One region of the Actinoplanes sp. NPDC048967 genome, then DNA from elsewhere that is predicted to be linked to it. Evidence: riboswitches for the same ligand, from Rfam matches in the RefSeq annotation. Region 1 holds a riboswitch; the other holds the start of a gene.
What was found. Region 1 has a riboswitch for S-adenosylmethionine ahead of thrC (threonine synthase). Riboswitches for the same ligand answer to the same signal wherever they lie in the genome.

Region 1 (15,567 bases):
CCGACCGGCGCTGAACCACCGACCTCAGCACGGCCTTCGAACGCCTCGCCGCGCTACCCGAGCCCGTGACCTGACAACGGGAACCACCGCCCACCACGACCAGGAACCAGGGAGCAACCGGGCCCACGGTCGGACAGCACCGCCTGCCCGGACTCCGGCGTCGACGCCAAACCCGCCGCGACCAGAACCCCGGCCGCCTTGATGAAAGACGAAGGCTGACGCCCTGCCAGCCGTCGGCCCGAAGTCACCCAGTTCGTTCCTGCGCCGGAACGGGTTCGTCGATGCTGTCAGCCGAGCACCGCGGCTAGCCGGCGTAAGAGGCTGCAACCGGCAGAAGAGGCGGCCCAGGAGGGAGGGTTGGCCAAGCGAACAAGCTCCGAATCTGCGTAAGGGCTGGCCAAGCGCCACGTTGCGGCCGGACGAGGCCGACCGGACGAAGCGCCGCGGGGCGACAGGCTACGGCCAGCCAACAGGCCGGCCAAGCGACGACGCCGCCCAGCCGCCCAGGCCAGCCAGGCGCCCAGGCCAGCCAGCCGCCCAGGCCAGCCAGGCGCCCAGGCCAGCCAGCCGCCCAGGCCAGCCAGCCGCCCAGGCCAGCCAGCCGCCCAGGCCAGCCAGCGACAACACCGGCCAGGCGAGAAGCGGCGGCTGGGCGACAGGCTGCGGCTGGGCGACAGGCTGCGACTGGGCGACAGGCTGGCAGGCGAAGAGCCGGCGGTCAGCGGCCCGAAACCGGCCGGCCCAAAGCCCCCACGACCGACCCGACAAAGACCCCGATGCCCGACCCGCCACCGGAAGCTCCGAAGGGAGTGCATGAAGCAGCAAGCCGAACCACAACAGGGCTTGGGGGCGGGGGATGACCCACGCAGATATCAAGCTTGACGGGCTGCGTGGGTCATCCCCCGCCCCCAAGCCCCCCATGCAACCAGCAAAAGGCGGGCCGCCCAAAAAAACTGGCGACCCGCCCCTGCCAACAAAAGCGAAGGACTTAGAAGTCCATGTCCCCGCCACCCGGAGCACCGGCCGGAGCCGGGTTCTTCTCCGGCTTGTCCGCCACAACAGCCTCGGTCGTGAGGAACAGCGCAGCGATCGACGCGGCGTTCTGCAGCGCCGAGCGGGTGACCTTGGCCGGGTCGATGATGCCCGCGGCCAGGAGGTCGACGTACTCGCCGTTGGCGGCGTTCAGGCCGTGACCCGCTTCGAGGTTACGGACCTTCTCCACCACGACGCCGCCCTCGAGGCCGGCGTTGACGGCGATCTGGCGCAGCGGGGCGTCGAGCGCGACCTTGACGATGTTCGCGCCGGTGGCCTCGTCGCCGACCAGGTCGAGCTTGTCGAACGCGGTCTTGCCGGCCTGCACGAGCGCCACGCCACCGCCGGGGACGATGCCCTCTTCGACGGCCGCCTTCGCGTTGCGGACGGCGTCCTCGATGCGGTGCTTGCGCTCCTTGAGCTCGACCTCGGTGGCCGCGCCGACCTTGATGACCGCAACGCCGCCGGCCAGCTTGGCCAGGCGCTCCTGCAGCTTCTCGCGGTCGTAGTCGGAGTCCGACTTCTCGATCTCGGCGCGGATCTGGTTGACCCGGCCCTGGATCTGCTCGGCGTTGCCGGCACCGTCGACGATGGTCGTCTCGTCCTTGGTGATGACCACCTTGCGGGCCTGGCCCAGCAGGCTCAGGTCGGCGGCGTCGAGCTTGAGGCCGACCTCTTCGCTGATGACCGTGCCACCGGTGAGGATGGCGATGTCGTCCAGCATGGCCTTGCGGCGGTCACCGAAGCCCGGAGCCTTGACGGCGACGGACTTGAAGGTGCCACGGACCTTGTTGACGACCAGGGTGGCCAGGGCCTCGCCCTCGACGTCCTCGGCGATGATGATGAGCGGCTTGCCGCCCTGCATGACCTTCTCGAGAACGGGGAGCAGGTCCTTGACCGCGGAGATCTTGCTGTTCGCGATGAGGATGTACGGGTCGTCGAAGACGGCCTCCATCCGCTCGGCGTCGGTCATGAAGTACGCCGAGATGTAGCCCTTGTCGAAGCGCATGCCCTCGGTGAGCTCCAGCTCGAGCCCGAAGGTGTTGCTCTCCTCGACGGTGATGACGCCTTCCTTGCCGACCTTGTCCATGGCCTCGGCGATGATCTCGCCGACCGTGGAGTCACCGGCGGAGATGGAGGCGGTGGAGGCGATCTGCTCCTTGGTCTCCACGTCCTTGGCGAGCTTGCTCAGCTCGTCGGAGACGGCGGAGACGGCCGCCTCGATGCCCCGCTTGAGGGCCATCGGGTTGGCGCCGGCCGCGACGTTGCGCAGGCCCTCGCGAACCAGGGCCTGGGCCAGGACGGTCGCCGTCGTCGTGCCGTCGCCGGCCACGTCGTCGGTCTTCTTGGCGACCTCCTTGACCAGCTCGGCGCCGATCTTCTCGAAGGTGCCCTCGAGCTCGATCTCCTTGGCGATCGACACACCATCGTTGGTGATGGTGGGAGCGCCCCACTTCTTCTCGAGCACGACGTTGCGGCCCTTGGGGCCGAGCGTCACCTTGACGGCGTCGGCGAGCTGGTTCATACCACTCTCGAGGCCGCGACGAGCTTCCTCGTCAAATGCGATGATCTTGGCCATACGGCTTTGTCCTCCTGGACATTCGCGGCGCCGGGCCGGTCCGGCCCGCTTTCCGCACGTTGAGAACCATGCGGACGTCACCACCTGGCGATGTGACGTCCTCAGGCCGAGCCGGATAGCCCGCGACGACCGGTCCCGTGCCCCGGCACCGATGGCGGTGCCGCAGCCGTGACCCCACCGTCCCGACCTGCTGGCACTCACATGGCGCGAGTGCCAATCACTTGTTTAGCACTCTGCTGGGGCGAGTGCAAGCAGAACGGACCGCCCGCACGGGTGCCCGCGGCGGTCGTTTATCGGCGTCCGACTTGCCCCCACCTGGGCGACGAGGTAGGCAGAGCAGCATGACCAGCACTGTCGCGCCCACCATGACCGTGCACCGGGTCACTCCCGCGGACGCCGGCCGGATGCGCGCGCTGCGGCTGGAGATGCTGGCCGACAGCCCGCTCGCCTTCCTGGAGACCCTGGCCCAGGCCGCGGCCCGGCCGCACGCCGACTACCGGCGCCGGATCGCCCAGGCGTCGACCGGCGGCCAGCTGGCCCAGTTCGTGGCCGATCCCGGGGGCCGGCTGATCGGTCACGCGGGCGGCACGGTGCTGCCGGAGGACCCGCGCGCGACGGTCGTCTTCGCGGTCTACATCACACCGGCCCAGCGCGGCCGGGGCGTGTTGCGGGAGCTGGTCGAGGCGGTGGCCGAGTGGTCGGTGGCGATGGGCCGCGGTGAGCTGATGCTCGAGGTCGTGGTCGGCAACGACCGGGCGGTCCGGGCGTACGAGCGGCTGGGCTTCGAGGACACCGGCGTACGGGTGCCGCACCCGGTCGTCCCCGGTCTGCTGGAGCTGCAGATGCGCCGGCGGGCCTGATGGGCGCCGGGTGGCCGCTGGCCCGTACGGTGCTGACCGCCCTGAACGGCACCACACTGGTAGGCCTGGGCATCGCCGCACTGACCGGCACCAAGGTGCGCCGCGGTCCCGGCGGCATCCTGATCGCGGAGGGCTACCGCCGCAAAGCACCCCCGGCGACCTGCTTCACCATCGGCTCGGTGATCATCACCCGGCGGACGGCCGAGTGGCTGCTGGACGAGAGCCGCGCCGCGCTGCTGGCCCACGAGAGCCGGCATGCCGGGCAGTACGCGGTGCTGGGCCCGCTGTTCTGGCCGGCGTACTGGCTGTCCTGCGGCTACTCGTGGACGATGACCGGCACCTACGGCACGCGTAACGCCTTCGAGCGGCACGCGGGCCTGGAGCACGGCGGTTACCGGGTGGCCCCGCTGCGGCCGGGGCTGCGCCGGTTCAGACGGTCAGCTGCCACTGGGTCCAGCGATCCACCGGCCGGAAGCCCATCGCCTCATTGATCCGGAGCATGTGCTCGTTCTCCTCGGCGTTGGAGGTGTCGATCGCCCGCAGGCCGGGGCGCGCCGTACGCGCGTACCGCAGGTTGTGGTTCTTGATCGCCAGCCCGAGGCCGTGCCCGCGGTGGTCCGGGTCGACGATGGTGATGTTCTGCCAGGCGTGCCAGCCGGTGTCGTTCTCGCTCGCGATCATCGTCCAGGCGACGAGGCGTCCGCTCTGCTCGTGCACGGCGCCGGTGTGGAACGTCGTACGCCTCCGGCTGCGCAGCGTCTCCTCGGCCGCACGGACCCGGGCAGCGTCCACTTTCTCGGACTCCACGGCCAGTTCGCCGGTGGGCGCGTCCTCGTTGAGCCGGCTGTCCAGGTAGCCGATGTCGTCCAGCAGTTCCTCGGGCGCCTCGTCCGTCCATCGGACGAGCCGGTAGCCGGGCGGCGCGGGGCTGTCGCCGGGCAGGGGGCCCGTGATGTCCAGCCGGCTGCGGATCTCCACCAGGGCCGGGATCGCGCCCGCGGCCCGCGCGAAGGCGTCGGCGGCCACAGCCTCTGTGATCAGGTGCCGGCGGCCGAGCTCTGTCGCGCGGCGCACCGCGTGGGAGAGCAGGGCCCGGCCGGTGCCCCGGCGGCGGTGGTCCGGGTGGACGAAGAGCTCGACCATGACGTTGGCCAGGTTGTCGAGCTGCGGCAGGTACAGCTCGAGGTGGCCGGCCGGGGTCCCGTCGTGGACGGCGAGGTACTGCTCCGCCCGGTTGCCCGGCCACGGGTGCCGCAACCGGGTGCGATAGGTCTCGAAGGAGCTGAACGGAATGTCGGGGGCGTCCGCTTCGGCGGCGGCCCGGTCGATCTCGTAGGCCGCCCGCTCGTCGGTGAGGGGAACTATCCGCAGCATCCCGACAGCCTGCGCCGCCGGCCAGCTGACCGCGACTGAGATTTGGTCGGGAGGACGCGCGCACAGCGCCTCCGGCACTGGGTCGTTGGGCCCCCAGGAGATTGTCGCCAAGCTCGAAGGTGGGGCCACGTACGGCGTCGCGTCCTCCCGCGTAGAGCATCCTGCCGACCCTGAGATCCTCGCGCAAGTCCTCGCGGGTAGGAATTCTCGACGTTAGGCAGAGTGCTGACTACCGTGTGTCACCCGAGCAGGCCGGCATCCCGGGCGCCGCGGAGGGACGGCTTGATCCGGTGGGTGGGTCCGACCTGGCCCGCGACGGCGTCCAGGGTCTTGAGGCCCTCGCCGGTGTTGTAGACCACCGTCTCCTTGTCCGGGTCGAGCTTGCCGCTGGCCACCAGCTTCTTGAGCACGGCCACGGTCACCCCGCCGGCGGTCTCGGCGAACACGCCGGTCGTGCGGGCGAGCAGCTGGATGGCGTCGCGGATCTCGTCGTCGTCGGCGTAGTCCATCCAGCCCCCGGTGCGGGTCACGGCCTCGATGGCGTACGCGCCGGCGGCCGGGTCGCCGATGTTGAGCGACTTGGCGATGCCGGTCGGCTTGACCGGGATGATCTGGTCGGTGCCGTTGTGCAGCGCGGTGGCGATGGGGTTGCAGCCGGCCGACTGGGCGCCGAAGACGGTCCAGCCGCCCTCGGGGGCCTCGACCAGGCCGATCTCCACCAGCTCGGTGAACGCCTTGTCGATCTTGGTGAGCAGCTCGCCGCTGGCCATCGGCACGACCACCTGGGCCGGGATCCGCCAGCCGAGCTGCTCGGCCACTTCGTAACCCAGAGTCTTCGAACCCTCGGCGTAGAACGGGCGGACGTTCACGTTGACGAAGGCGGTGTCCTCGAACTCGTCGGTCTCGACCAGCTCGCCGCAGAGCCGGTTGACGTCGTCGTAGGAGCCGTCGATGGCGACCAGGTCGCCGCCGTACACCGCGGTGGTGATGACCTTGCCCTGCTCCAGGTCACCCGGGATGAAGACGATCGAGGGCACCCCGGCCCGGGCGGCGTGCGCGGCCACGGAGTTGGCCAGGTTGCCGGTGGAGGCGCAGGCGAAGCGGGTGAAGCCGAGCTCGCGGGCGGCGGTGAGGGCCACCGAGACGACCCGGTCCTTGAAGGAGTGGGTCGGGTTGGCCGAGTCGTCCTTGACCCACAGCGGGGCCCGCAGGCCGACCTCGGCGGCCAGCGCGTCGGCGCTGACCAGCGGGGTCAGGCCGGGGTCGAGGGTGACGCGGGTGGCCGGGTCCTGGCCGGTCGGCAGCAGGGCGGCGTAACGCCAGATGTTGTGCGGACCGGCTTCGATCTGCTCGCGGGTGACCGCGGCCAGCGCGGCGGCGTCGTACGCGACCTCGAGGGGACCGAAACACTCATAACAGGCGTGCTGCGCGGCCAGCGGGAACTCGGCGCCACAGCCACGGCACACGAGGGCGCGGGCGGGGCTGGTGGACTGGCGGGGGGCGTCGACGGTGGACGTCACAATGAGGCTCCTTCTCATCTTTCCCCCGGCGTCGGTGGACGCGCGTGGGGACGGAATTAGCACCTGCCACACGCTGGGCCTCGCCATCGAGACATGTGTGGTGGTTGCCGGGGCGTCATCGGGCCGTTCCCTCAGCCCCTCTGGATGAGGTATTCAGTTGTGTCCCTCACCTTACGGCGTGGGCGGCCAAAGCGCTGCCAAGCATCCCGAGGTGTGAGCTTCAGCTCCCGGGTGCGCGTCCCACTGATCGATGTAGGTCGATTGATTCACAGCAATCTCCGAGGTTGAAACGCGCGCTCCGGCCCTACTGTCCATTGAAAGTTATGGATTTGTTGGCCGGATGGAGGACCCCCCGTGCTGTACGCGATCGATCTCGTCGCGGTGTCCGTGCTCGTCTTCGGGCTCTACTTCCCCCGGCACCGCCGCCGTGACCTCGTCGTCGCGTACCTCGGTGTCAACGTCGGCGTGCTGGCCGTGGCCGGCTCGCTCAGCTCGGGCACCGTCGGGGCCGGCCTGGGTCTCGGGCTCTTCGGCGTGCTCTCGATCATCCGGCTGCGCTCCACCGAGCTGGACCAGCACGAGGTGGCCTACTACTTCTCCGCGCTGGCGCTGGGCATCATCGGCCCGCTGGGCGGCGGTGCGGTGTGGCTGGCACCGGCGCTCATGGCGCTCATCCTCGTGGTGATGTTCCTGGGCGACCATCCCCGGCTGTTCCGCGGCTACCGGCGCCAGGTGCTGGTCCTCGACTCGGCGACCACCGACGAACTGGCCCTGGTCGCCCAGCTGGAACAGGTGCTCGGCGCCCGGGTGCACGCGGTCTCGGTCGAGCGGGTCGACCTGGTCAACGAGACCACGGTGGTCGAGGTCCGGTACTCGCGGACCCGCTCGGTGGCCGGCACCCGCGTGGCCGCGGCGGCCGGAGCCCGCCCGTGACCGCCGCGCCCCCGCGGCTGGAGGGCCTGGCCGGCCTCGGCCCGATCGGGCTGGCCGAGCTCACCACGCAGGCCGAGCTGCAGGTCAGGCGCGACCGCAAGTACGTCCTGCCGCTGTGCGAGCTGGCCACGCTGCTGCCCGCGCTGGGCCGCGACACCCGGATCCTGGACATCGACGGCAACCGGCTGTTCCGCTACGCCTCGGTCTATTTCGACACCGCGGACCTGGCCTGCTTCCGGCTCACCGCGCTGCGCCGGCGCCGCCGGTTCAAGGTCCGCACGCGGACCTACCTGGACTCCGGCACGTGCCTGCTGGAGGTCAAGACCGAGGGGGTACGCGGCGGCACGGTCAAGACCCGCCTGGCGTACGAGCGGCAGCACCACGACGACCTCGGACCCGGCCGCTGGTTCGTCGACGCCGTGCTGGAGGACCTGGACGTGAGCGGCCTGGTCTTCGCACCGGCGCTGGCCACCCACTATCGGCGCAGCACTCTGTATCTGCCGGCCTCGCAGAGCCGGGTGACCATCGACATCGACCTGTCCTGGACCGGGCCGGGCCGCAGTGCCCCGGACCTGAGCCCGCCGGACCTGAGCCTGCCGGGCATCGCCGTGGTCGAGACCAAGACCAGGGCGGCGGCCTCCGAGGTCGACCGCCTGCTGTGGGCCCGGGGTCACCGCCCGGCGTCCATCTCCAAGTACGCCACCGGCCTGGCCGCTCTGCGCCCCGAGCTGCCTTCCGCCCCGTGGCGCCGGCTGCTGCGCCGGCACTTCCACCCCGCTGCCCCGGCCGGCCCCGCGCCGGCCGCCGACCGAAGGATCGAGACATGCACCGTTCCCCCGTCCTGACCGCCGCGCTCGCCGGCGCCCTGGCCCTCGCACCGGGTGCCGCCGCCCGGGCCGCCGACCCGGTGGTGCTCGCCGCGGGCCCGGCCGCGGCGCAGGCGCTGGCCGCCAACGCCCCCGACCATGACGACCCGGCCGATCACGTCTGGAGCGAGTCGGCCGTCGCCGCAGTGACCCTGACCGGCTCCGGCGCCACGTCCACCAGCAGTGGCGTGTCGATCAGCGGCAGCACTGTCACGGTCACCGCCGCCGGCACCTACCGCTTCGCCGGTTCGCTCACGAACGGGCGGATCGTGGTCAACAGCACCGGGGCCGGCCTGGTGCGGTTGATCCTCAACGGCGTCACCGTCGCCAACTCGGGCACCGCGCCGCTCTCTGTCGTCGCCGCCGACGAGGTCATGGTGGTGCTGGCCGACGGCACCACCAACCGGCTCACCGACCCGGCGACGTACACGACCGCGGTCAACCCGGGCGCCGCCCTGTCCAGCGCGGCCGACCTGACCATCACCGGCACCGGGGCGCTGACCGTCACCGGCAACGCCGCCGACGGCATCGCCGGCGACGCCGGCCTGGTCATCGACTCGGGCACGATCACCGTCACGGCCAAGGACGACGGCGTCCGGGGCCAGGACTACGTCGTGCACACCGGCGGCACGCTGGGGGTCACGGCGAGCGGCGACGCGATCAAGTCCGACGAGACGACCGACGCCACCGAGGGGTACGTCTACCTGGCCGGCGGCGCCCGTACCCTCACCGCACCCGCCGGTGACGGCATCAGCGCGACCACCGACGTCATCGTCGCGGGCGGCAGCCTGACCGCGACGACCGGCGGCGGCAGCACCACGGCCCCGGGCACGGCCTCGACCAAGGCCGTCAAGGCCGGCGTCAGCGTGGTCGTCAGCGACGGGCAGCTCAACCTGAACGCGTCCGACGACGGGATCAACTCCAACAACCTGATCACCGTCGACGGCGGCACGCTGACCGTGGCCAGCGGCGACGACGCGGTGCACGCCGACACCGCCCTGACCGTCTCCGCCGGCAGCGTGACCGTGACCAGGTCGTACGAGGGTTTGGAAGCCATGCAAACCACGCTCGCCGGCGGCACAGTGACCGTGACCGCGACCGACGACGCCGTGAACGCCGCCGAGGAGGGCGTGGACGAGAGGCAGGTCGCGCCCAACGCCTTCATCAAGGTCACCGGCGGCACGGTGACGGTCAGCGGCGGCACGGACGGGCTCGACTCCAACGGCATCCTGGCCATCTCCGGCGGCACGGTCATCGCCAACGGCTCGCCCACCCGTGGCGGCGGCGAGGGCGGCCTGGACTCCAACGGCGCGCTGACCATGACCGGCGGCTCCATCCTGGCCACCGGCCTGACCGCGTCGACCAGCGCGCTGCCGTCCGGCGGTCAGGCCTGGGTGGCGTACTCGTTCGGCGCGAACCAGCCGGCCGGCACGATCGTGCACCTGGCCACCGCCGCGGGCACCCAGCTCGCCTCGTTCCGCAGCACCCGGGTGCTCAAGGGTGTGCTCTTCGACCTGAGCTCGCTGACCCGGGGCACGTCGTACCGGATCTACACGGGCGGCTCGGTCTCCGGCACCGACGCGGGCGGCGGCCTCCATCTGGGCGGCACGCTCTCCGGCACCCAGGTCGCCTCGGTGACGGCCGGCAGCGGCCGCGCCTGAGCTCTCCCCGGATCGGCCGTGACCCCGTCCTGGCCCCCGGACGGGGTCACGGCCCGTTTCGCCGGGATCTGTGGCGGAGAGTGATTAGGGTGACGGCGTGAATGCTGTCCTCGAGATACAGGGCCTGCGCAAGACCTATCGCAGCCGCAAGGGGGTGCGCAGGGCGCTGGACGGCTTCGACATGGTCGTCGAGGCCGGTCAGGTGCACGGCTTCCTGGGGCCCAACGGCTCGGGCAAGACCACCACGCTGCGTACGCTGCTCGGCCTGATCCGGCCCAACGGCGGCCGGATGGCCCTGCTCGGCCGGGAGGTCCCGCAGGCTCTGCCCGAGGTCGCCGGCCTGGTCGGTGCCATCGTGGAGAGCCCGCAGTTCTTCGGCAACTTCTCCGCCCGCGACACCTTGTCCCTGCTCGCCGACGCCGGCGGTGTCGAGCGGGTGCGGGTCCACGAGGTGCTGGAGCTGGTCGGGCTGCGGGACCGGGCCACCGACCGGGTCAAGACCTACTCGCTGGGCATGAAGCAGCGCCTCGCCGTCGCCTCCGCCCTGCTCAAGAACCCGCAACTGCTGATCCTGGACGAGCCGGCCAACGGCCTGGATCCGGGCGGTATCCGGGAGATGCGCACGCTGATGCGCAACCTGGCCGAGTCGGGGATGACCGTGGTGCTCTCCAGCCACATTCTCGGCGAGATCCAGCTCATCTGCGACTCCGTCACGATCATCTCGGCCGGGCGCCGGGTGGCCGCCGGTGGCGTCGCCGAGGTGCTGGCCCAGCACGCCACCTCCTCGGTACGGGTCCGCGTCGAGTCGATCGCCGACCTGACCGGCTCGGCCGGGGCGTTGCGTGAGATCGGCGCCCAGGTCGTCGTCGAGCCGGACCACCTGATGGTCAGCGGCATCGCGCAGCCCGGGGCCATCACCCGGACGCTCGCCGCCCGCGGCGTCTACGTCAGTGAGCTGGCCCCGGTCGCGGTCGACCTGGAGAGCGTCTTCCTGGAGCTCACCGGCACCGCGCCGGTCGAGGGCGAGCACCGCCAGGTCGACGAGTCCGCGGCCGCCCCGGCGATCAACGGCGGGTGGGGACAGTGAGCCTCTACACGGCGGAGACCCGCCGGCTGACCAAGCGCCGCTTCACCCGGTTCTTCGTGCTCGGCACGCTCCTGGTGCTGGCCGCCATCGTGGCCGGGATGTTCCTCACCAACCACAAGGCGTCGCCCGAGCGGCTCGCCGCCGCGCAGGCCGAGGCCGACAGCCAGTACCAGATGGCCGTGCGGCAGGCGAGCAAGGAGACGACGGACTGTCAGGCGGCCCAGGGCACGCCGGCGGCGCAGAACTATCCGCCCTGCGACCAGATCTACCAGCCGGTCCGGGACGACTTCCGCGCCGAGTGGTACATGGACCCGACGTTCAACTTCCGCGAGCAGTTCGGTTTCCTGGTGACCGCACTCGCCGCGCTGCTGGCGGTGACGGCGTTCGTGATCGGCGCGACCTTCGTGGGCGCGGAGTGGAGCAGCGGCGGCATGATGAACCTGCTGCTGTGGCGCCCGCGCCGGCTCCAGGTGCTGGGCACCAAGCTCGGTGCGCTGCTGGTGAGCCTGGCCGCGTTCACGGTGGTGGTCTCCGCGGTGTGGACCGGGCTGTTCGTGCTGATCGCGCAGCTGCGCGGCACGCTGGCCGGGATGACCTCGGGTGCCTGGCAGTCCATTCTGCTCATGGAGCTGCGCGGGCTGGTGCTGGTGCTGGCGGCAGGCGCGGTGGGCTTCGGCCTGGCGTCGCTGGGCCGGCACACGGCGATGGCCCTGGGTGCCGCGATCGGGGCGATCATCGTGTTCCAGTTCGGCCTCGGCACCGTGCTGACCCTGGCCAAGGTGCCGTTCGTGGAGGCGTACCTGGTGCCGGTGTGGACGCAGGCCTGGATGGACAAGTCAGCCGTGGCCACCGACTGGGACTCGTGCGACTACTCCAGCACCTCGGGGTGCGAGCCGGCCACGGTCACCATCACCTGGCCGATGGCCGGCGGGGTGCTGGCGGCGGTGGTGCTCCTCGTTGTGGGGGCAGCCATGTGGACTATGCGTAGCCGAGACATTACTTAAGGTAGCTTCGGCTGCATCGGCACTCACGGACGGCGGGGATCGTCGGCGGCCACTATGCTGACGATCCCTTCGTACATCTGTGCGTGCTCTCCCACCGCCCAGGAGCGCCATGCAGCCCGACGCCTCTCTCAACCAGCAGCACGTCCCCGCGCCCCGCGAGGAGACCCCGGCCGAACCGGCCGAAGCGCCCGCCCTCACCGAACGCGAGGTGCAGATCCTCGCGTTCGAGAGCAAGTGGTGGAAGCACGCCGGCGCCAAGGAACAGGCCGTCCGCGACGCCTTCGGCCTGTCCTCGACGCGCTACTACCAGCTCCTCAACGGCCTGCTGGACAACCCGGCGGCGCTGGCCCACGACCCGGTCCTGATCGGCCGGTTGCGCCGGCTGCGCTCGACCCGGGCCCGCACCCGCCGCCGCTAGCCGGGGGCGTGTGTGGAGGCATAGGCCTCAAGCCACGCGACCTGCACCGGATCGAGCGAGGCCCGCACCCGCTTGCGAGCCGTCGCCACGTGCTCGGCGGTGACCGTCGAGGCGTCCAGCGACTCGCGCATCGCCGACAGGGCCGCCTCGCGGATCAGCGCCGCGCAGTCCGCGGCGGAGAAGCCCTCCAGCTCGGCGCCCAGCTCGTCCAGGTCGACGGCGCTGTCCAGCGGCACGGACTTGGCCGAGGCCCGCAGGATGGCCGCCCGCGCCTCGCCGTCCGGCGGCGGTACGAAGACCAGCCGTTCCAGCCGGCCCGGCCGCAGCAGTGCCGGGTCGATCAGGTCGGGCCGGTTGGTCGCGCCGATCACCACCACGTTGCGCAGCGACTCCACCCCGTCCAGCTCGGTCAGCAGCGCGGCCACGACCCGGTCGGTCGTGCCGCCGTCGGTGGACTGGCCGCGGGTCGGGGCCAGCGCGTCCACCTCGTCCAGGAAGACGAGGGTGGGCGCAGCCTCACGGGCCCGGCGGAAGAGCTCCCGGACCGCGCGCTCGCTCTCGCCGACCCACTTGTTGAGCAGCTCGGCACCCTTGACCGACAGCACGTTGGCCTTGCCGGTGCCGGCGATCGCCTTGACCAGGTACGTCTTGCCGCAGCCGGGCGGGCCGTAGAGCAGAACACCGCGCGGCGGCTGCACCCCGAGCCGGGCGAACGTGTCGGGATAGGTCAGCGGCCACAGCACCGATTCGGTCAGGGTCTGCTTCACCTCGGCCATGTCACCGACGTCGTCCAGCGTGACCTGGGCGACCTCCAGCGTCGACTCGGCCATCGAGGTCGGCCGGACCACGTCCAGCGCGCCCTCGAAGTCGGCCATGGTCACGGTGGGCGACTCGGCGTCCTTCTGGCGCAGCGCGGCGCGTACCCCGGCCTCGCGGGCCAGCGCGCCCAGGTCGGCGGCGACGAAGCCCGGGGTACGCCCGGCGATGTCATCCAGCCGCACATCCTCGGCCAGCGGCATACCGCGGGTCAGCACCCGCAGCTGCTCGCGCCGCATCGCCGCGTCCGGCAACGGCACCGCGAGCTGGACAGCCAGCAGATCCGGCGACCGCAGCCCGGGCTCCACCGCCTCGGGACGGCTCGTCGTGCCCACCACCGCGCCGCCGGAGCGCAGCAGCTCACCCAGCACCTGCCGGAACACCGTGGCCAGCGGGCCGGGCTCGTCGCGCGGCGCGAGCGCCTCGACGTCGGCGATCAGCAACACCGTCGGACCGCCCGCGCGGGCGTCCCGGGCCAGCTCGCGCAGCCGGGCCGCGGCCGAGTCGTTGGTCAGCGCCGCCAGCTCCGGACCCCAGACCGGCAACACGGTCGCGCCGACGTTCGCCGCGACCGCGTGCACCAGCGCCGACTTGCCCGAGCCGGCCGGGCCGGTCACCAGCACCCCCAGCGACACCGTGGTGCCCAGCCGGCCGAGCACCTCGCCGTGGTGGAAGCCGAGGTCGAGCAGCTCGATCAGCTCCTGGGCCTGCGTACGCAGCCCGGGCAGGTCGTCCAGGCTGGGCGGGGGCGTCTCCGGATCGGTGGAAGCCGGCTGCCGGGCTGCCGCAGCAGTGGGAGCCGGCTGGTCCCGTACGGTCGAGAACTCCCCGTCCTGCCACCCCACCACCGTGTCCATGGTGACCAGCGCGGCATCGGCGTCCTCGACCGCGACCACCGTGAGCAGCGTGCTGGTCCAGGCGTAGCCGACCCGGTTGGCCAGGCTGCGCCGGGCGGCCTCGACCAGCGACCGGTCGCCCGCGTCCAGCAGCACGTCCTGCGGCAGCAGCGAGACGTTGTCGCCCGCGGTGACCACCTTGCCCAGCAGCGCCAGGCGCAGCATCTCCGGCGACACCACCGCCACGATCTCGGCCGGGCCGGTCAGCGTGACCCGCCGGGCCTGGACGACCGGCACGGGCGTCACGGTCACCTGGCCGCCGTCGCGCAACCCCAGATTGCCGATGATCAGATCGTCGGCGTAGAGCAGCGCCCGGCTCGCTGTCGGCTCGGCCCGCGCGGCGAGACCCGCGGTGGTCCGCCGGCCGGCCAGGCGCAGCGGATCGCCCGGATTGATGGCGAGCGCGGCCATCACCTCGGGGTGCAGGCGGACGATGCCGCGCCGCGCGTCGAGGGCCGCCGTCCGCTGGGTCACGGTCAGCGTGAGGTCGTCTGGCACCGGGGAGGCCTCCGTTTGGACGAGGGGACTAGGTTGACACGCTAGCCGCCGTACGCCGCCCGGGGAGGCACCACCGCGATGAGGCTTCGTCACGCCACTTTGGCCGTTGTCACGCTGACCCTGCTGGGGGTCGCCGGCTGCGGTGACGACTCCGACGACACGGCGCCCGCCGCGCAGGCACCGGGCGTCTCCGCGGGACCGTCCGCCGACGGCGGGCTGGGTGTTCCGGGAGCCTCGGCCGCACCGGGTTCCTCGGCTGCTCCGGGCACGCCACCCACCGAAGGCACGGCTGCCGCCAAGCCACCGAAGAAGGGCGGCGGGGCCGCGCAGGGTCCGGCCGGCAAGCCCGCGGTCTCCCCCGACGTGCTGACCGCCGCCGGGATCGGCCCGTACCAGGTGGGTGTTCAGCAGAAGGAGCTGACGTCGGCCGATCTGGTGGGCAAGGTCACCAGGACCAAGGACACCTGTACGACCGCCAAGGGTCTGGGTGAATACCACACGCCGGCCCTGGCGTTCACCGGCGGCAAGCTCCAGCGCCTCACCGTGACCAGCCCGAAGGTGGCCACTCCGAAGGGCGCCAAGGTCGGCACCGGCTACGCGAACCTCAAGGGCATGTACCCCGGTGGCAAGCAGCTCGACGACTGGGTCGGCGCCAGCGCCTGGTACGCGGTCGACGGCGGCAACGCTCTGCTGTTCCGGATCAAGGACGACAAGGTGACCGCGATCGACGCCGGTGCGGGTCCGGCCGTGCAGTTCTTCTACACCGACAAGCAGGGCTGCTAGGCACGTTCACAGCTCCCGCTCAGCGGCCCGCGGCTAGCGTGGGCCGCATGTCAGCCCTCACGACCCGGCTCCGCCGTGCCCTGCCCCGAGTGACACGGCGGCGGGTGGTGGCCGGATCGGTGGCCCTCGTCCTGATCGCCGCCCTCATCGGCTGGGCCGCGCTGCCCGAGCGCCACTCCTGGACGGCGGTGGACCAGCAGCTGACCGTGCTCTCCGGCCCGTCCGGCACCGAGCCGGTCG
Region 2 (15,567 bases), on a different contig from region 1:
CAGATCGGGAGGCGGCATCGGCAAACTGTAACAGTGCTTATATAAATCCTCCGCCTAGGATGCGGACATGGGACAGATCGACCTGCGGCGGCTGCGCCTGTTGCGGGAGCTGCGCGACCGCGGCACGGTCACCGCCGTCGGCTCCGCGCTGCACATGACATCGTCGGCGGTGTCGCAGCAGCTCGCGCTGCTGGCCAAGGACGTCGGGGCGCCCCTGCTGGAGCCGCACGGGCGGCGGGTGCGGCTGACCGACGCCGCCTGGCTGCTGCTGCGCCACGCCGACCGGCTGTTCGCCCAGTTGGAGCTGGCCCAGACCGAGCTGGACGCCTATGTGAGCGGGGCGGCGGCGACGGTCCGGGTGGACATCTTCACCACGGCCGTGCCGGCTCTGGCGGTGCCGGCGATGGGCCGCCTGGCCACGGACGCGCCGCGACTCACCCTGCGGGTGCGCGAGGCGGACACCGAGGAGGCGCTCGACCGGCTGCTGCGTGACGAGACCGACGTCGTGGTCGGGCTCGATGGCGAGGTACGGGCGGACGACGCGCGCTTCACCCGTACGCCGTTGCTGGTCGATCCGCTGGACGTGATCCTGCCGGCCGGGCATCCGCGGGCGGCCACCGCTGATCTGTGTCTCGCCGATCTCACCGAAGAGGAGTGGATCGTGCCGCCGGCCGGCCTGTGCCGCGACATCGCCCTGCGCGAGTGCTCGCTGGCCGGCTTCACGCCCCGGATCGCCCACACGGCGGACAGCTACGTCTCGGTCTTCGCCCTGGTCCGCGCCGGGCACGGCGTCGCGCTGGCGCCGCGGATGTGCACCGCCGGCCAGACGCCGGGCCTGACTTTACGGGCGCCCCGGGCGCAACAGCCGGCGCGGCAGGTCTCGGTCTTCCTGCGGCCCGCGGCCGAGCAGGCGCCGCACCTGCGACCGGTCGTCGAGGCGTTCCGCCGGGCCGCCGCCGAGCTGGAGCAATCTTTCACTTCTGCTTAACGGAAGCGCTTAGAAACAGCTGGTGGACGCCGGAGCCCTCGCACTTCGAGGATAGGACCATGAAGATTCGCTTCCTGGTTCTGGCGCTCCTCTGGGGCAGCAGCTTCACGTTCATCAAGGAGGCCCTGGCCGGCCTCTCCCCCGCTCAGCTGGTGCTGGCCCGGCTGGTGCTGGGCGCGGCGGTGCTGCTGAGCATCGCCGCGATCCGCCGGGTGGGGCTGCCACGCGGTGCCGCCGTCTGGGGCCACCTGACCGCCGCAGCCCTGTTCGGCAACGTCATCCCGTTCCTGCTGCTCTCCTACGGCGAGCGCACCGCGGGCGCCGGCATCGCCGGGGTGCTGGTCGGCGCGACCCCGCTGCTCACCCTCTCGGTCGCGGCCTTCGCGCTGGCCGAGGAACGCGCCACCGCGCGCAAGCTGATCGGGCTGCTGGTGGGCTTCGCCGGCCTGGTCGTGGTCATCGCGCCGTGGCGCACCGGAGGCGGGTCGGCCGGTGGGGAGCTGGCGTGCTTCGGCGCGGCGGTCAGCTATGCCGCCGGCTTCGTCTACGTCCGCAAGTTCCTGTCGCCGCGCCACCTCGCGCCGATGTCGCTCGCCGCCGGACAGCTGTCCATGGCTGTGGTGCTGCAGGCGGCGGTCAGCCCGTTCCTGCAGTGGGGCGCGGTGTCGCTGACCTCGCGGGTGACGGTGAGCATCGTGCTGCTCGGTGTACTGAGCACCGGGCTGGCGTACGTGCTGTACTTCCGGCTCATCGGCGAGGTGGGCGCGACGACGGCTTCCGCGGTCAACTACCTCGTACCGATCGCGGCGGTCGTCGTGGGGGCGATCACGCTGGGCGAGCGGATCACTCTGACCACTGTGGCCGGTGGTGTGATCGTGCTGGTCGGCATGGCGTACGCGGAGAACCGCCTGCGCCGTCCGCGCCGCGACCCGGTCACCGCGGCCGCGCCGCAGCCGCGGTGATCTCAGACCGGGCCGCCGCCGAACCCGATCTCGTTGCCGTCCGGATCCCGGAAGATCGCCTTGCGCACGCCGTTGTCGTAGGTCTCGCTGTGGGCCGGGGTCAGGCCGCGACCGGCGATCGCGGCCAGGCGGTCGTCGAAGTCGCTGACGAAGACGGTGTGCAGGGCGCGCCCGGCCCGGTCCGGGAGCACCTCGATGTACAGGAAGCGGTGCTCCGCGAGCTCCCAGACCGCTTCGGTGTCGTTCGGCAGGAACGACGGCGGCTCCCCGAGGAGCTGCTCGTACCAGGCCGTGGCGGCGGCGTAGTCACGGACCGGGATCCCCGCGAACAGGTCCAGAGTCATGCGCCCATCGTGCCACCTGCTCAGCGGCGCCCGGGGCCCGCCGGGCCGGAGTCCGCGCCGCCCCGGCCCGTGCTGCCTCAGCTCTGGAACAGCAGCGAGAAGCGGGCGTCCGCAGGGGCGCCACGGGACCAGCAGCGGATCCTGACGCTGACGACGTCGTCCCGCTCGTGCGGTACGGCGTCCGGGTGGCAGGACGCGGCGGTGTGGTAGGCGGAGACCTGCGTGTGCCCGCCGCGGGTCAGCTCGGCGGCCGGCATCTTCACGACGTAGTCACCGGCGGACCGGCGCTCGACCAGGGCCAGCGGGCCGGCGGACGAGAACTGCCAGACCGGGTTGGGAGTGAAGCTGCGCATCGCCGCTTGGTTGCTCCAGAGCTGGGCACCCCTGGCCACGATCCCAGGCGGGGCGGCCAGGCCGACCGAGTAGCTGAGAGCGAAGCGGCTGTCGACCGGCGCTCCGGCGGCGTCGAAGCATTCCACCTCGACCTGCATCCATCCCGCGCCGGTGACCTCGTCATGATGCGGATCCCAGACCGTCGGGTTGCAGGCGTGGACGACGTCGCCCACGGGCGTCACCTTGACCACGCCCGGCATGCCGCTGTCCGCCGACCGCTGCACGCCCTGCAGAGAGGCCACGTACACGCCGGCCCGGAGGCGCTTGACCGAATTCGGTCGGTGGAACGAGTTGAAGCTGTAGTTGTCGTCCGGGATGAAGGGGGACGTGGTGCCGAGCTCGTAGCGCAGGTAGGCGAGCGTACCGATGCCCACGTACCCCTGGAGGAACCGCACCGCGAACCCGGAGTCGGCACGGGCACCCCGGCCGTCCACGCAGGTCACCCGGATCGTCAGGTCGACCCCGTCGGCCGTACGGCCCCAGCCGCCCGTGCCGCAGACCCGGTGCGCGCCGGAAACCGCCGTCACCTCGACCGTGCCGCCGTCGACGCCCAGATCCTGCAGGATCACCTCATAGCTCCCCGGGCCGCGCCGGGACACCGACCGACCGCCACCGCGCGAGTTGCAGGAGCCGGTCACCGCGGGCCGCGGATCACCGGCGCCTTCCGCCGGCACCGTCAGCCAGGCGGCGTCGAGCAGCACCCGGCCCTTCTCGGAGATGCCGCAGACCGCGGCACGCGAGGTCAGCTTCTTCACGACGACGGGCCCCACCCACCATCCCAGGGCGACGACCGCGGTGAGCACCGTCACCACCCCGCTGAGGACCGCGGTCCACTTCTCCAGAGACCAGGTGCGCCACTCCCGTTCTCGCATGCGCTGTCGCACCGACTTGGTGTCCGTCGGCGGGGTGCGCCGGCCGGCTCCCTGCCGGCGTTGCGTCCGGGGCATCAGCGAGCGGCCGACATCCCGCCGCTGTCACCGCCGCCCGAGATCGAAGTGCCCCCGCCCGGGCCCATCATCGGCCGCGCCGGCACGGCCTGTCCGATGCCCGGCGCGACGGTGCCCGATCCCATGCCGGGGGTCACCACGACGACGTGCGTCCTGGCCGGCGGTGCGTTGCCCGGCCCCATCGTCCGCAACGGCGGCACGGCCGTCTTCCCGGGAGCCGCCGGGGGCGCCGGCTTTCCGGGAGCCGCCGGTAGCGCGGGCTTTCCGGGAGCCCCCGGGGGCGCGGGCGGTGGTGGAGCCGGCGTGTCGAATCCGGCGTGCGGCGTGCCGGCGTCGTCGGTGCCGGTTGCCGGCGGGGCCACCGCCGGCCCGTCAGGCGCCTGCCCGCCGCCTCCCGATCCGACGAGGCCCTGTCCATCGAGGCCCGGTCCGTCCTGGCCCAGCCCGCCGGCTCCCTGTCCGCTCGCCGGCGGCATCCGGCCCTGATCGTCCTCATCCGGCATCGTCGGCGGGCGGCCACCATCCGGCATGACCCTGTCGACGATCGCCTCCCACCCACCCGGCCGCGTCTCATCAGCGCTCCCGGCGGGCGACGTCGATCCCGCGCCGCCGTCCGCACCCGCGCAGCCGGCCAGCACCCCGCCGCACGCAACGATCAGCGCCAAGCTCGCAATTCTCCGCACGCCAGATGAACGCGCGGAGCGGCCGCCGGTTGCGGCGTCACCTGTGGGTTCGCCCGGGTGAGTGGCCCCCGCGCCGGCTACGCAGGTGGGCGTTGCATGCTGATCGGGTGCGCAAGCTGACCGAGGAAGAGTTCAAGGCCACGACGGTGCCCCGACCGGCGCGACTCGACACGGACGAGGCACCGCCGTTCGACTTCTGGCCGTACTTCGACGCGATCCCCCCGGCGGACTTCGAGGGCCACGACTTCTCGGACGGGGACGTGCCGTACGGCTGGACCATGACCGGCACGCCGTACCAGCACGTCCTCATCCAGTGCGAGACCCCCGACGTGTTCCTGGTCCTGGTGCTGGACCTCGAGGAGCGGGCCGTCGCCGGCCATCATCTGCTCGACCTCAACCAGGTGTACGGCCTCGCCTGAAACGCGCTCGGCGCCGAGGGCTGGGAGGTCGTCGCCGCCTTCCAAGACGACAACAGATTCGAGTACGTGCTGAAGAGAAACGTCGGCTGGGGTCGCCGTCTCCTAGACTCGCCGGTCATGGGGGCGACGCTCACGACGGTGTACTGCGACGGCTGGGACGACGGGGTGGTCAATCCGCTGACCAGAGACATCGCTGAGGCCCGGCATGCCGGCGGTGAGCCGTACTCGGTAGTTCTGCTGGCCGGCGGGCGGGCGCACGCCGTCGTCGACGTCGCGCTCGGCGACGGGTATCTCGGGCTGACCCGCTTCGACGGTTACGGCGGGCGGGCCTCCCGCCACCAGTGGCGGAGAAGCAGGACCGGCGACCTCTTTCTGCGCGAGGCACGCCGATGGCAGGGTACGACCACAACGACCGTCTCCTTCGAGCTCAACGGCCGCCGCACCGATTTCGTCGAGCGCGGCAACTCCAGCGCGAAGGACTTCACGCCGGACTCGCCGGCGCCGCGTCTCGCCGTTCCGGCTTTCGGCCAGTGGCAGGCGCTGCTGGAGTTCGCCGGTGACGGACGGCCCGAGATCGTCGACGCGTCGTCGCATCCGCTGCCGGTCCGTGCCGGCGTACGCCCGTGGCAGCCGCCCCGGCCGTTGCGGCCGTACCGGATCGAGGAGCTCTTCGCCGACGGCGCCGAGCGGCCGGTCCGGGACCGGACGACGCGCATCTCCACCCACGCGGCCGGGCCGTTGCATCTGCCGTCGGGGCGGCTGGTGGCCGCCGACCCGTCGTCACTGGACTACGGCGAGGAGCCGTTCACCGTCACCGTCGCGCCGGGCGGGTATCCGGTGACGATCAGCGTGGCGACCTTCGCCGACGATCCCGGCCATCGCCGGGTGGCTGCCGCCCGCCTGCAGATCACCGACTCACCCACCGCCACCTGGGAACTGGCCCTGCGCGACGGCCAGGACCGGCTGGATCTGGGCGACGGCGAGTTCTTCGGTTTCGGGGTGGACGCGGGGCTGGGCTGCTTCGTCGACGAGGACAATCGCGAACGGCTGTCCGAGGAATGGGAGCGGTTCGACTTCGACCGCTTCACCACCCTGGCCGAAGGGGGCATGGTGGCGTGGTCGAGCGGCTGGGGTGACGGCGCCTACCCGACCTGGATCGGCCGCAACTCATCGGGGGCGGTGACGTGCTTCGTCGCCGACATGCTGCTCTTCGGCGCGGGGACGTAGCGCGTGCCTCACGCCGGAGTGACAGGACCGTGCGTCAGGATCGGCCGCGCGGCGCCACCGGGATCGAGCCGATCTGCTGGCGCAGGGTCGCGATGATCGGCGCCGCCGGGGTGCGTGCCGCCGTGAACGGGTGCACGTCCGCGTAGCGCACCGTTCCCGTGCGATCCGCGACCACCACGCTCGGGTACGGCAGGACCGATCGCCGCGTGCCCAGCACTTCGGTGGCCGCCGGCGCCTGATAGCCGAGGCCGAACGCGTCGATCAGCGTGTGCCGGGGGTCGGCCGCCACCAGGTAGCTCACATCGTTGCGGTGTTTGACCGGGGCCAGCAGCTCCGCCCGTTGCGGGCTCACCGCCACCAGGTGGGCACCCAGGTCCGTGCAGGCCGGGGCCAGCGTCCGCTCGTACGCCACCACGGTCTCCTCGCAGGCCGCCGAGCCCGCGTACCGGATGAAGACCAGGACCAGCGGCCCGGTGTCCAGCAGCCGGCGCAGGTGGATCGGGCCCAGGTCGACCTCGATCAGGGGCAGGTCCGGGACCCGGCCGCCGGGGGCGATCATCCGGCTCCAGAGCGCGTCCTTCTCGAACTGGCGCCGGACTGCCGCCTCCTCGGCCCGGCGGCGGGCGGCGTCCGGGGCGGCGGCGCTCACGTGCACGGATCTCGTCATGGGCGCCACCATATCCATCCAATAGGTAGGCATTGTGAAGCCTTGATGAACGCTTGTCAGGGCACGAGCACCAGCCGTCCGCGCAGGCCGGCGGCGGCCAGCCGCTCGTGGGCCCGGGCCACGCCGGCCAATGGGATCGTGTCCGCCACGCGCAGCGTCAGCAGACCCGCGTCGACCAGCGCCGCGAGTGCCGTCAGGCGGCCGCCGTCGGCCCGCACCTCCTGGACGACGACGCTGGTGGCGCGCAGCGGTGGCGGGGCGAACGGCGCCACCAGGGCCACGAACACCCCTCCACCGCGCAGCGCTTCATGGGCTGTGACACCCGCCACGGCGGCATCGACGACCGCGTCCACTCCACCGGGGATCACGTCGCGGACTGCCGCGCCCAGCCGGTCCGTACGGGTCACGAACTCGTCGGCGCCGCGTTCCCGTACCGTTTCCTCGTCGGTCCCGGCCGCCACCGCGACCGTGCGGATGCCGCGAAGGGCGGCGAGTTGCAGCAGCAGGCCGCCGACCCCGCCCGCCGCACCGGTGACCAGCAGGGTCTGACCCGCTCGCAGCCCTGTCAGGGACAGGGCGCGGTCGGCGGTGAGACCGATCAGCGGAAGGGTGGATGCCTCCGGCAGGCTCACCGTGCGGGGCGCCGGGGCGGTCGCGAGCTCGTCCAGCACCACCCACTCGGCCTGCGCACCGCCGGCCGACAGGACGTCCCGCAGGCCGATGACGGTGTGGCCCGGGGCGCGGCGACGTACTCCCGGACCGACCTCGTCGACCACGCCCGCGACGTCCCAGCCCAGCCTGACCTCGTCAGCGGGCGGCAGCAGGCCCGCCCGCGTCATGGCGCCGCTGCGGGTGGACAGGTCGATGCGGTTCACGGCCGCCGCGGCGACGCGGATCCGGACCTGGCCCGGGCCGGGGCGGGGCTCGGGGCGGTCGGCCACTTCCAGGACTTCGGGGCCGCCGAAGCGGCGCACGATCACGGCTCTCATGGTGGCGACGCTAGGGGCGATATCGTCGGGCGGTAAGGACGCACCCGGGAGTGCGTACCGTACCGGGAGGAGACCGCCGCGATGGTCACGAGGTCCGCCGCAGAGCGCCGGGACGAGGCGCAGCGCGCCTACAACGCCAACCTCGCCGAGTGCCCTGGCCACGACCTGCTGGGCACGCTGAGCGACAAATGGCTGACCCTGGTGGTGGCCGCGCTGGCGGACGGGCCGCTGCGGTACGCCGAACTGTCCCGCGAGGTGGCCGGGGCCAGCCAGAAGATGCTCACCCAGACGCTGCGCAAGCTGGAACGCGACGGCCTGGTGACCCGCAGCGTCACCGCGGCGGTCCCGGTGCGGGTGTCGTACGAGCTGACCGCTCTCGGCCACGAGCTGCTGCCGTTGCAGCGGGCCATCAAGGGCTGGGCCGAGACGCACATCACCGCGGTGCACCGGGCCCGCGCCGCCTACGACGACCGCTCGGCCTGACTCCATCTCCTATCGGGATGCAGGGATGAGCTGCACTCCCCTGGACACAGGAGCTGAGCCATGAGCCAGGACGAGGTCGGCCTCAAGCCGGCCCGGTCGGCGGAGGCGTTCAGCGACCTGGACGCCGACGTGCGGCTGCGCGAGGTCAGCTGAACCGGACGACATCGGCCGGTCAGCCGTGGTTCGCGAACCGGCCGAACAGCCGGGCGAGGTCGTCCTTGTGCACCGCGCGGGCGGGTTCGCGGGGTGCCACCGAGCCCATGTGCGGATGAACCTCGGCGAGCGAGATCAGGTTGTGCAACTCGCGCACCGGATCCGCGCGGTCGTCGTGTTCGTCGATCGCGGTGAGGCCGGTCACGTCACCGGGCCGCACCTTGTCGAGGATCTCCGCCAGATCGTCGCGCCGGGCCACCGATCCGTCTCCGTCCTGCCATTGTCTGACGAGGCTGAGAGCACCCGATTTCAAGGTCTCCTCGATGTGTTCCTCAAGCCGTGATCCGAGATACAGCCCCAGTTCCTCGGCGATGTCTGCGGCTTCGCGGGCCGAGTCCCAGTCCTCGACGCTGCCCCAGAGACGTTGCCGGGCCTCATCGTCGATGATGTCCAGGATGTCGTCGACGTCCGCCTCCTCCTCGGCCAGTTCGCGGAGATACTGGACCAGCTCGGCGATGGCGTAGAGATCGGCACAGTCATGGACCAGCTCCGGCGCGCAGTCGGCGAGGTCGGCCAGCAGCTCGTCGGCAAAATCCCGGTCGTCGTGGACACGGGCGATCAGCAAGGCCGTCATGAACCGCCTCGGCAAGGTGTTCGGCAACGATCCGGCGAGAGATTCGGCCCGGAGCAGACCGAGGACTTTCTGTTTGACCACCTCACGCTGAGCGAGAGGGTCCGAAGATCGCAACCGGGTCCACAGTCTGCGGAGCTGCTCGTACGACACCACACTCTGGAGCAGGGTCAGCATTGCGTCGGGGCGCCGCCGGTAGAAGTCCTTCATGAAGTCCTGCACGGAAGGGTTCCCGACCACGATCCTCACCGTGTTCTCATGGTCGAAGATGACCAGCAGCGTGCCGTCGAGGACCTGCAACGCCTTGCGGAAGTCGTCCTCGGAGGCAGGCAGCCGGCGGACCTCGGTCAGGGAGCGCCAGGCCCGCCGCAGCGGGTCGATGTCTACCGCGCCGAATGAGTAAGCCGACTCCAGAAGCGCGACCTGATGCGCGGTGAGCTGGTTCTCGACGAGGTGCTGCCAGAGCTGGCTGGAATCGTCGAGCGATCGCAGCACGTTCGTGGCAACCTCGCCCGGGTCGGCATCGGCCTTCGTCAGGCTCAGGGTGAGGGCGATCAGCCGCGGGTTGAAATTACGGTGCTCGACAATCGGCAGGTAGGTGCCGGGTTCCGAGAAGGACGCCTGCTGCGAAGCGGTCAGATCGGCGAAGTAGACGTGGTTGTAGAGGATCTGGGCGCGAGTGTCGAGCTGGTATTCAGCGACGTCGACGACGCGGGTCAGGGGGTCGAAATCGGTGCGGCCCAGGCGTTCGTAGCGTTGCCGGGCCTGCGCCAGAACATACTCGCGGGTGGTCAGGATGAGCCGCTTCCTGGGATTTCTCCCCACGTGTTCCATCAGCCTCAGCAGCCGGCCGTCCTCGTTCTTGCGCAGCTTGTCGTCGAGCGCCGTCTGGCCGAGGAAGTCGTCGTAGTAGAAGACCTGGTGATGATCGTCGCGCCAGGCCGAGAACGCCTCCTCGACATCCTCCGAGATCTCCACCAGGTCGAAGCCCTTCGCGACGTGGGCGGCCGCCACCACCTGGGCCAAAGTGGTCTTCCCGGCCCCCGGAGCGCCGACGATGAGGCAGGCGTGCCGATCCTCGAGCAGCTCGAGACAACGGCTGAACGCGGGGACCGGAACGTAGGTGCGCAACGTCGTCTCGGTGTCGGCTGACAGCATCTGGGAGCGCGTACGAATGCCGTTGGTCAGCACTGCCTGAAGGACGGCGGTGCTGTTGAGCCACAGCCTGATGTGCCGCTGCACTATCTCGTCATTCGCGCGCAGCTCTTCCTCGATCTCGCGCAGGCCCCACAGGTCCCCCGTGCTCTTCACCCAGGGTGTCAGATCGGCGAACAGGCGCTTCTTGGCTTCCGGATTCAGATCCACGGAGGTGGCGAGCAGATAGCGGTCCGGCTTGAGCGCGTCGACCTTGGGCTTCTCCTTCTTCGCCATGTGCGCCACCAGGTTGGCGCGGCCGCTGCGACCCCAGTGTTTGCACTGGACGATCCAGGTCTCACCGGACGGCGTGACGTACCGGAGGTCCATTCCACCGTCCCGGCCGGGCGCGAACAGCTCGAACCGGACGCCTAGCACCTGTCCGAGCAAGTCACGGCAGAGAGCCTCGAAATCCGCGTCGGTGATCCGGCCGATGTCAAAGCTGTCCAATGCAACTCCTGCCGTGTGGCGTCGATCGGTGGTCAGCATAGGCAGGCCGCGGGGTGGCGACCCGTTGTGCGATGAGTCCTACTGGGCTGCCGGGCGGGACTACGACGTGGTGGCGCGGTCGATCGAGGGGTCGTTGCCGTACTCGGTCTTTCACGGCAGCGAGCAGGTGGCCTTCGCCCGGATCGTCACCGACGGGGCGACCCTCGCGTGGATCTGCGATGTCTTCGTGGCCACCGGGCACCGCGGCCGGGGTCTCGGCCGGTGGCTGGTCGACAGCATCGTCGAGGACCTCACCGACCAGGGTGTCGCGCGTTTCATGCTCGCCACCAAGGACGCCCACGAGGTCTACCGGCGGGCCGGCTTTTCGGAGCTCGAGGGCGCCGACCGCTTCATGAAGCTCGACCGGCGTCCCACCCGCGCCGCCATCCTCGGGCAGGCCTGAGGTCCGGTCAGGGCGCGGCCGCCGCCGGGCCGGGGCCCGCGACCACCGGGTCGTCCGGCGGCCGGGCAGCGCGGCGGCGGGACAGCACCCCCTGGGAGATCGCCACGCCCGTCAGCACGATCAGCGCGCCCAGCGGCTGGTTCCAGATCAGGTGCTCGCCCAGGATCAGCACGCCGACCACCGTCGCCACCACCGGCATCAGGTAGGTCACCGACGCCGACGTGCTCGCGCCGGCCACCCGGATCACCCGCATGTTGAGCACGAACGCCAGCCCGGTGCCGAGCGCGCCCAGCGCCAGCACGCACAGCACCACCTGCAGTGACAGCTCTGTCGGGGCGGGCGGCGCGCCGGCCAGCAGTGGCGCCAGCACGGCCAGCTGGGCCAGGGCCATCAGCAGCTGCCCGCCGGCGATCGACACCCCGGAGCCGGCCCGGCCGGCGATGAACTTCTTCTGGTACGGGATCGCGACGGCGTAACACATCGCCGCGCCGAAGCACATGAGCTGCCCGGTGAGCTGCGAGCCGCCGAGGTCGCGCCAGACGCCCAGCACCACCAGCACACCGAGGAAGCCGGTCGCGATGCCGGCCACCCGGCGCGGAGTCAGGGCCTCGGTGCGGAAGACCAGCACCGCCAGCGGCAACGCGACCAGCGGGGTGGCCGCGTTCCAGATGCCGGCGAGCACCGAGGAGACGCGCTGTTCGCCGTACCCGAAGAGGGTGAAGGGCACCGAGACGCCCAGCGCGGCCACGACCGCCAGATGGCCCCACAGCCGGGCGTCGCGGGGCAGCCGGTCGCGGGTCACCGCGAGCACGATCAGCAGGACCGCCGTGCCGGCGGTGACCCGGGCGAAGGTGAGCCACAGCGGATGCAGCTCACGGACGCCGACCTTGATGAACAGGAAGCTGGTGCCCCAGATCGCGGCGAGCGCCAGATAGCTCGGCAGCCAGTCGCGGGGGTGGGCCGTGTCAGGGGCGGTAGGGCTACGCACCCCTGACACTCTGCCGCACGGGTACGACACTTCGCTCAGAAGGCCGCCGGCACCGGACCCTGGTACCTGTCGGCGATGAACTTGCCGACCTCGAACCGGCGGGCGAGATCGGCGACGATCGGCTCGTCGGCCGCCGCGCCCGTTCGTCCCGCGGCACACCGGTGACCTCCAGCGGGCGGCTCTGCTACGGTGCTGTCAGGTCATGAGTGCCAGCGCGAAGCCCCGGCTTGCTGGCCGGCAACCCTTGTGTTCGCGATGGGGTGCTCCGGGTGAGGACCGGGCCGGCGTCGACACCGACGCGGGCAAGCGCGGGCCCCGGGGCGGGGTCCCCGACCTCCCGGAGGCAGCACCATGTCCCTCGTCCTGCAGCACACCGACCTCGACGTCGTCGGCGCGGAACTGACCGTCGACCTGCCCGATGGCACGACGGTCCCGTTCGCCCACCTCGACTACGCCGCGACGGCCCCCTGCGTGCGCGCCGCCGCGGACGCCGTGCAGAGCTTGCTCCCCTGGTACGGCAGCGTGCACCGCGGCACGGGCATCCGCTCCCAGACCTCGACCCTGGAGTACGAGCGAGCCCGCGACCTCGTCGGCGAGTTCCTCGGCGCCCGGGCCGGCGACACGGTGATCTTCACCCGCAACACCACCGACGCGCTGAATCTGCTGGCTCGCGCCCTGCCGGCCGAGGCCACCACGGTCGTCTTCGACGGTGAGCACCACGCGAACCTGCTGCCGTGGCGCCGCCCGCTGCGACTGCCCACGCCCGCGAGCCCGGACGAGGCCGTCGCGGCCGTCGAGCGAGCCCTGCGGAGCGTGCGCGGCCTGGACGGCCCCGGGCTGGGCAGGCCCGGGCTGGACGGGCCCGGGCTGGACAGGCCCGGGCTGGGCGGGCCGGTCCTGGTCGCGGTCACCGGCGCGAGCAATGTGACCGGCGAGATCTGGCCGGTGCGCCGGCTGGCCGACGTGGCCCACCGGTACGGCGCCCGCATCGTCGTGGACGCCGCGCAGCTCGCGCCGCACTCGCCCGTCGACCTGGCCACCCTGGGCGCGGACTACCTCGCCCTGTCCGGGCACAAGCTCTACGCCCCGTTCGGCGCCGGCGTCCTGGCCGGGCGGGCCGACTGGCTCGACGCCGCCGAGCCGTACCTCAGCGGCGGCGGGGCCAGCACCGCGGTCGGCGCCGCCGCCGGGGACGTGACGTGGGCCCTCGGGGCCGCCCGGCACGAGGCGGGCACCCCCAACCTGCTCGGCGCGGTGTCGCTGGCCGCGGTCTGCGCGGCGCTGCTGCGCACCGACCGCACCGCGCTGCACGAGCGCGAGCAGGAGCTGCTGGGCCGGCTGCGGGAGGGACTGGCCGGGATCCCGGGGGTACGGCCGGTGAGCGTGTTCGGCGATCGGCAGCCCCGGGTCGGCATCGTGTCGCTCGCCCTGCCCGGACACGACCCCGCGACGATCGCCGACCGGCTGGCCCGGGAGTACGGCATCGGGGTGCGAGCCGGACTGTTCTGCGCCCATCCACTGACGCGTCGGCTGACCGGGGACACCGGCATCGGTGGCTGCGGCAGCGCGACGCCGGGGCTGCTGCGGACGAGCTTCGGGCTCGGCACGACCGACGACGACGTCGACCGGCTGACCACCGCCCTCGCCGAGCTGACCGCCCGCCCAGCCTGACCGCCCACCCAGCCTGACCGCCCAGCCGCACGACCGCCCGCGCAGCTCGACCCGCTCATCCGGACTGGCGCGCCGGGCATGCGCGCCCACGTGGCCGCCACCGCCTGGCCGCCAACCCGCATCGCCGCCCGACCCGCAGCGGTTGACACCCCGCGGCGGTTCCGCCGATCGGGGCACCTGAGGTTCGCCGGGATGCCCGGGGGTATGTACGGCAGGTGATACGACGCATCGCACGGATGACTCCCGGCCAGCGCCTACTGACCCGGGCCGCACCGCGGACCGCCCAGGGATTCGTCAGCCACTGGACCGCGGTGGCCGGCCTGCGGCTGCACGTACGCTCGCGGGCCGCCGCCACCGGCCGGCCGTGGGTGCTGCTGCACGGGCTGGCCGTCTCGCACCGTTACCTGATGCCGACCGCCGCCGCACTCACCGGCGGCCCGGTGCACGTGCCCGACCTGCCGGGCTTCGGCCTGTCCGGCAAGCCGCGGCAGGTCTTCGACGTCGAGCAGCACGCGGCGGTCATCGCCGCCTGGATGGACACCGAGGGCATCACCGCCGCGCGGGTGCTCGCCAACTCGTTCGGTTGCCAGGTCGCCGTCGAGCTGGCCGTACGGCGGCCCGATCTGGTCTCCGCGCTCGTCCTGGTCGGCCCGACGGTGGACCCGGCCGCGCCCACGGCCACCGGCCAGGCGCGCCGCTGGCTGGCCGATCTGGTCTGGGAGGACGCGCGGCAGGCCCGGATCATCGCGGCCGACGTGCGTGACGCGCGGCCCCGCCGGATCCTGACCACCCTGCGGTTGTCCGTGCGTCATCGCATCGATCACCGGCTGCCGCTGGTCCAGGCCCCGGTGCTGTTCCTGCGCGGTGAGCACGATCCCATCGCGCCGCCGCGCTGGCTGCGGCAGGCCGCGCGGCTGACGCCGTACGCCGTGACCGATGTCGTGCCGGCGGCCGGGCACAACGCGATCACGACCGCCGGGACCGTCGTGGCCCGGCGGGCGGTGGCCTTCGCCGCCCACAGTGCGGTCGGGAAATAGACCAATAGAGCGTTTCGGACCTTGCCGATGGGGCACCCGGGACAGGGCCCCGGATTCCCGGTGCCCCGGTATCGAGACGAGGACAGTAGATGGCAGTGAAGCGCCCCCGCAGGTCAGAGCCCACCGTGCCGAGCCCGGCGGCCATGGAGCCGGCGGCGACCACCCCGCTGACCGCAGCGCTGGCACCGGAACAGGGCTTGCAGACCGGGGAGTTCCTCACGACGGCGCAGGGTCTGCGGCTCAGTGACACCGACCATTCGCTGAAGGCCGGACCCCGCGGGCCCTCGCTGCTGGAGGACTTCCACCTGCGGGAGAAGATCACCCACTTCGACCACGAGCGGATCCCCGAGCGCGTCGTGCACGCGCGCGGGGCCGCCGCGCACGGCGTCTTCCGGGCGTACGGCAGCGCGGCGTCGGTCACCAAGGCGGGCTTCCTGGCCGAGGCCGGCAAGGAGACGCCGGTCTTCGTCCGCTTCTCGACCGTGCTGGGCTCGCGCGGGTCCGCCGACACCGTGCGCGACACCCGCGGCTTCGCCGTGAAGTTCTACACCGATCAGGGCAACGTCGACCTGGTCGGCAACAACATCCCGGTGTTCTTCATCCAGGACGGCATCAAGTTCCCGGACATCATCCACGCCGGCAAGCCGCACCCGGACCGGGAGATCCCGCAGGCGCAGTCGGCCCACGACACGTTCTGGGACTTCGTCTCGCTGCACACCGAGGCCACCCACCACGTCTTCTGGAACATGTCCGACCGCGGCATCCCGCGCTCGTACCGCACCATGGAGGGCTTCGGGGTGCACACCTTCCGCCTGGTCGACGCGGACGGCGGCACGCACCTGGTGAAGTTCCACTGGAAGCCGGTCGCCGGGGTGCACTCGCTGGTCTGGGAGGAGGCG

Region 2: another riboswitch for S-adenosylmethionine. It lies ahead of AB0C12_RS02395 (aminotransferase class V-fold PLP-dependent enzyme); the one in region 1 lies ahead of thrC (threonine synthase).

What each region holds. Positions count from the first base shown of each region.
Region 1 covers NZ_JBEZFL010000002.1:553,652-569,218, forward strand. The annotation lists gene groL (chaperonin GroEL) at 989-2,611, opposite strand; gene AB0C12_RS09350 (GNAT family N-acetyltransferase) at 2,953-3,471, shown strand; gene AB0C12_RS09355 (hypothetical protein) at 3,471-3,962, shown strand; gene AB0C12_RS09360 (GNAT family N-acetyltransferase) at 3,901-4,845, opposite strand; gene thrC (threonine synthase) at 5,085-6,365, opposite strand; SAM riboswitch class I at 6,377-6,516, opposite strand; gene AB0C12_RS09370 (DUF4956 domain-containing protein) at 6,720-7,298, shown strand; gene AB0C12_RS09375 (polyphosphate polymerase domain-containing protein) at 7,295-8,143, shown strand; gene AB0C12_RS09380 (carbohydrate-binding domain-containing protein) at 8,122-9,825, shown strand; gene AB0C12_RS09385 (ATP-binding cassette domain-containing protein) at 9,923-10,912, shown strand; gene AB0C12_RS09390 (ABC transporter permease subunit) at 10,909-11,916, shown strand; gene AB0C12_RS09395 (DUF3263 domain-containing protein) at 11,996-12,334, shown strand; gene AB0C12_RS09400 (AAA family ATPase) at 12,331-14,544, opposite strand; gene AB0C12_RS09405 (hypothetical protein) at 14,623-15,327, shown strand; gene AB0C12_RS09410 (alpha/beta fold hydrolase) at 15,375-15,567, shown strand, end outside.
Region 2 covers NZ_JBEZFL010000001.1:487,850-503,416, forward strand. The annotation lists gene AB0C12_RS02330 (MarR family transcriptional regulator) at 1-18, opposite strand, end outside; gene AB0C12_RS02335 (LysR family transcriptional regulator) at 68-988, shown strand; gene AB0C12_RS02340 (DMT family transporter) at 1,048-1,950, shown strand; gene AB0C12_RS02345 (VOC family protein) at 1,953-2,294, opposite strand; gene AB0C12_RS02350 (hypothetical protein) at 2,372-3,559, opposite strand; gene AB0C12_RS02355 (hypothetical protein) at 4,425-4,736, shown strand; gene AB0C12_RS02360 (DUF4241 domain-containing protein) at 4,854-5,963, shown strand; gene AB0C12_RS02365 (redoxin domain-containing protein) at 5,998-6,630, opposite strand; gene AB0C12_RS02370 (NADP-dependent oxidoreductase) at 6,687-7,619, opposite strand; gene AB0C12_RS02375 (helix-turn-helix domain-containing protein) at 7,701-8,102, shown strand; gene AB0C12_RS02380 (restriction endonuclease) at 8,275-10,530, opposite strand; gene AB0C12_RS02385 (GNAT family N-acetyltransferase) at 10,595-10,972, shown strand; gene AB0C12_RS02390 (DMT family transporter) at 10,980-11,960, opposite strand; SAM riboswitch class IV at 12,159-12,275, shown strand; gene AB0C12_RS02395 (aminotransferase class V-fold PLP-dependent enzyme) at 12,312-13,631, shown strand; gene AB0C12_RS02400 (alpha/beta hydrolase) at 13,868-14,668, shown strand; gene AB0C12_RS02405 (catalase) at 14,758-15,567, shown strand, end outside.